Regions from separate parts of the Rhizobium fabae genome, predicted to be linked through region 1. Evidence: riboswitches for the same ligand, from Rfam matches in the RefSeq annotation. Region 1 holds a riboswitch; the other holds the start of a gene.

Region 1 (2,197 bases):
CTTCCGCGTAGATGATCGCGGTCACGATCCGGCCGTGCTCCTCATAGGATTTTGCCAGACGCCCGGGTAAACGGAATTGTGCCCGTCGAAAAGGTGCCAGGCGCGCCCGCGTCTGCATCACCATCTCGAAGACATGATGAAACAGATCGGACCGCTGGCGATATTGAATCGTTGGAGGGAGCCGACCAATCGCGGCATCGCGGTTGGCAAGTCTCGTCCCGATTTGGCCCTGTCACTCAAAGAGGTCTAAGCGGCTTTCATTGCCAATGCCAGTTGTCGATGCGCAATGAGATCTTCGATCGTGATGAGATGCAGGCCGTGGCGTTTTGCGAATATCTCCAGATCCGGAAGGCGGGCCATGCTGCCATCATCGTTTGCGACCTCGCAGATGACGCCCGAGGCAGAAAGACCGGCGAGCTTAGCAAGATCGACAGCCGCTTCTGTATGTCCGGGGCGAGAGAGCACACCGTCTGGATGCGCCCGAAGAGGAAAGACGTGACCAGGACGCGCGAACTCTTCAGGACGTGACCCTTCGCCGACCAGCGCTCGAACCGTCGCGGCGCGATCGGCGGCGGAGATGCCGGTGGTCGTCTCGGGAATGTAATCAACCGAGACGGTGAAGGCAGTCTTCAACATTTCTGTATTATTGGGCACCATCAGCGGGATCTGCAGTTCGTCCAGCCGTTCGCCTTCCATCGCCACACAGATGAGACCGCGGGCGTAATTCATCATGAAAGCGATTGCCTGTGGGGTAATTGCTTCGGAAGCGATGACGAGGTCGCCCTCATTCTCCCTGTCGCGATCGTCTACGACGACGACGATTTCGCCGCGCGCAATTGCGGCGACCGCATCTTCGATTTTGGAAATTGCCATCTTCTCTGCCTTTCAAGGGTTAGCCGCAGCGTGCGGCATACATGGCCTATCAAAAGCCACCAATTTCCCTTGGGCGAACAAGCATATGAAACACCGCGAGCCGAGCGGTGCCCTCTGCGTTGCTCTCTTCCATCCGGACTATGACCGTCGGCTCCGGCATCTCACCGGATCTGCTGACCCTTCGCTTTCACGAAGGCGCTCGCGGGCTCCGAGTTGCCTCGATACCGCCGGTGGGGAATTGCACCCCGCCCTGAGAACATTACCTAGATAGATGATGAAGGCCTTGTTCTGCAAGAGGTTGTGTATAGATTTCGCCGCGGGAATTGCCTCGCAGGGGTGAAAGCACCGTTTCCTATTGCCGAACGGAGCTAGGACATGATCAGGCCGCCATCGACATTGATGGTCTGACCGGTAATGTAGGCTGCATCGTCGCTGGCAAGGAAGGTGACGAGACCGGCGACGTCTTCGCCGGAACCGGCGCGCTTCATCGGGATGCCTTCGACCCATTCCTTCATCAGTTCGCCGGGTCCGTAATTGCCGAGCAGCTTGCCCCATGCGTGGTCGTTATAGGCCCACATGTCGGTCTCGATGATGCCCGGGCAGAAGGCGTTGACGGTGATGCCGTCGGTCGCGACTTCCTTGGCAAGGCTCTGGGTGATGCCGACGACGCCCATCTTCGAGGCGGCATAATGCGGCGTATAGATGAAGCCGTCGCGCGCCTGGCCGGAGGCAGTGTTGATGATACGGCCGCCGCGGCCGTGCTTGCGTATGCGGGCGATCGCCTCCTGGGCGCAGAGGAACACGCCTTTGGTGTTGACGGCCATGACCTTGTCCCACTCGCCCTCGGTCAGATCCTCGATGCGGGCGATAGTGATGACGCCGGCATTCTGAATGGAAACGTCGACAGCGCCGAATGCCTGCTCGGCTGCGTCATATAGGGCCTTGACGCTAGCCTTGTCAGTGACGTCGCCAACGAAGGAAATTGCCTTGCCGCCATCGGCCTTGATCTGTTCGGCCACGCTATGCACGCTGTCTTCATTGGCCGAAACGACGAGATTGGCGCCTTCGCGCGCAAAGCGTTTGGCGATCCCAGCCCCGATACCGCGGCTTGCGCCGGTAATGATGACGGTCTTGCTTTCAAATCGTTGCATTCTCTTTTCCCTTCAACGGTGCCGGCATGAGCGCGCCGATCTGTAGGTCGGCGGTACATGCCTCCTCACTCAGGCTTCAAACGGCCGCAGAAATAATCCCAGCGAATTCCGACGCCTTCAGCGAAGCGCCGCCGACCAGCGCTCCGTCCACATTGCGAAGCCCGAATATCGCT
Region 2 (2,197 bases), on a different contig from region 1:
CGTCTCGATCATGACCGGCATCCCGGTGAGCAGGCATGTGGCCATGACCGGTGAAATCACCCTTCGCGGCCGCGTGCTGCCGATCGGCGGTCTCAAGGAAAAGCTGCTTGCAGCGCTTCGCGGCGGCATCAAGAAGGTGCTGATTCCGGAGGAAAACGCCAAGGACTTGGCGGAGATTCCGGACAACGTGAAGAACAACATGGAGATCATCCCGGTATCCCGCATGGGCGAGGTGATCAAGCATGCGTTGATCCGCCGGCCGGAGCCGATCGAGTGGGACGGCACGGTGGAAACACCGGTCATTGCATCGGTCGAAGGCCTTGATGATACAGGCGCAACCATAGCGCATTGAGTGGCGCTTGCCACATTTATGCCCAATTGGCGCAAAAGACGCGAAAAGGCTGGCGGAAACGCCAGCCTTTTTTGTGAAAACGTCATGGAGACGCTTGCTTTTCCTTGATTTGCAGGGCTTTTGGGTTTTCGGCGGGCCTGATGAAACCTATTCGGCGCCTAGCTTACATTGAGTCGTTTCATACCATTTAGAAAGGGGTGGAAACATGAACAAGAATGAACTCGTGTCCGCAGTAGCCGAAAAGGCTGGACTGACGAAGTCTGACGCGGCTTCCGCTGTCGATGCGGTTTTCGACGTTGTACAGGCTGAACTCAAGAACAAGGGCGACATCCGCCTCGCGGGTTTCGGTAGCTTCACTGTTTCTCATCGTGCCGCAACGAAGGGCCGCAACCCGTCGACCGGCGCTGAAGTCGACATTCCCGCACGTAACGTGCCGAAGTTCACGCCCGGCAAGGGCCTGAAGGATGCCGTCAACGGCTGATTAGATAGTCCGCCAGCCGTACACGAGAGCGGTTGCGCAGGATTTTTGAGGGGTTCGGCATCGCCGGACCCCTTTTCGTTTGCTCCCTGCAACGCTTTGTTCTACGAACGAAACCGTTCTCAGGGCGGGGTGAAAGTCCCCACCGGCGGTAAGGGCTGCGGCTCGAGCCCGCGAGCGCCTTCCGGAGCCTCGGCGAGGGAAGGGTCAGCAGATCCGGTGCAATTCCGGAGCCGACGGTATAGTCCGGATGAAAGAGAATGAGCATGGCCGCGTGCGGGCAGGGAACTGTCGGCGTTTGCGTGCCGTTGGCTCATGCGTCCTGATTTGTGTTAGTCCCTGTTCAGGATCGAAGACATGAATCAGAATTCCCTTGCAGTCTCGCAATCCCGCGCCTTTGCCGGCGCCGCTTTCATGGTGCTTGGAGGCGTGGCCTTCTCGCTCCTCAACGTCGTCACCCAGTGGCTGACCATGGAGCTCGCCTTTCCCTCGGCCTCTACGGCTTTCTGGCAATATGCCTTCGCCTTCCTCTTTTCCTTGCCTTTCCTGCGCAAGGCCGGCCTTTCGGCAATGCGCACCAAATATCCGTGGCGGCATGTCGTGCGCGTTGTCTTTGCCGCGCTCGGTGTCGAGGCCTGGGTTTCGGGCCTTGCCTCGGTGCCGATCTGGCAGGCGATCGCACTCGTCATGACCTCGCCCTTCTTCATCATCCTTGGCGCGCGACTGTTTCTCGGCGAACGTGTCGGTTCGGCGCGATGGGCGGCAACGGCCGTCGGCTTCGCCGGCGCGATGATCATCCTCCAGCCATGGTCGGACAGCTTCACCTGGGCCGCATTGCTGCCTGTTCTCTCAGCGCTGCTCTGGGGCGCCTCGTCGCTCATCACGAAGAGCCTGACCGGTATCGAGAAGCCGGAGACGATTACCGTCTGGCTGCTGGTGCTGCTGACCCCAATCAACGGCGGTCTGGCGCTTGCCGCGGGCTTTGCGGTGCCGACGGGTGCGGCGCTCGCGCTCTTCCTGCTGGCGGGCCTCCTGACGGTCGTGGCGCAATATCTGCTGACCCTTGCCTATGCCAGCGCCGATGCCGCCTATGTGCAGCCGTTCGACGATCTGAAGCTGCCGCTGAACGTGCTCGCCGGCTGGCTGTTCTTCGGCTATGCGCCGGCCGGCTACCTTTGGCTGGGGGCAGCACTCATTCTTGGCTCGTCGCTCTTCATCATGAGGAACGAGATGCGCCGGGAAAGGGACGCAGCCTGACGCAAGCCCTCTGAAATGTCGCTCCGGACTTGCGTCCGGCGCGCGTGGAACGATGACGAGAATCGATGAAACGCAAATGGCCGGGCGAAAACCCGGCCATCTGCGTTTCG

Evidence for each region. A riboswitch is a leader RNA that binds a small molecule or an ion and turns the genes downstream of it on or off. The one in region 1 is predicted to bind FMN.
Region 2: linked by a shared signal. The riboswitch ahead of EFB14_RS25825 (DMT family transporter) and the one ahead of ribB (3,4-dihydroxy-2-butanone-4-phosphate synthase) in region 1 are both predicted to bind FMN.

Annotation. Positions count from the first base shown of each region.
Region 1 is NZ_ML133663.1:19,994-22,190, forward strand. It holds partial or broken gene EFB14_RS29630 (FCD domain-containing protein) at 1-136, opposite strand, end outside; gene ribB (3,4-dihydroxy-2-butanone-4-phosphate synthase) at 247-873, opposite strand; FMN riboswitch at 991-1,135, opposite strand; gene EFB14_RS29640 (glucose 1-dehydrogenase) at 1,242-2,024, opposite strand; gene tpiA (triose-phosphate isomerase) at 2,101-2,197, opposite strand, start outside.
Region 2 is NZ_ML133658.1:64,361-66,557, forward strand. It holds gene lon (endopeptidase La) at 1-352, shown strand, start outside; gene hupB (DNA-binding protein HupB) at 558-833, shown strand; FMN riboswitch at 945-1,096, shown strand; gene EFB14_RS25825 (DMT family transporter) at 1,179-2,087, shown strand.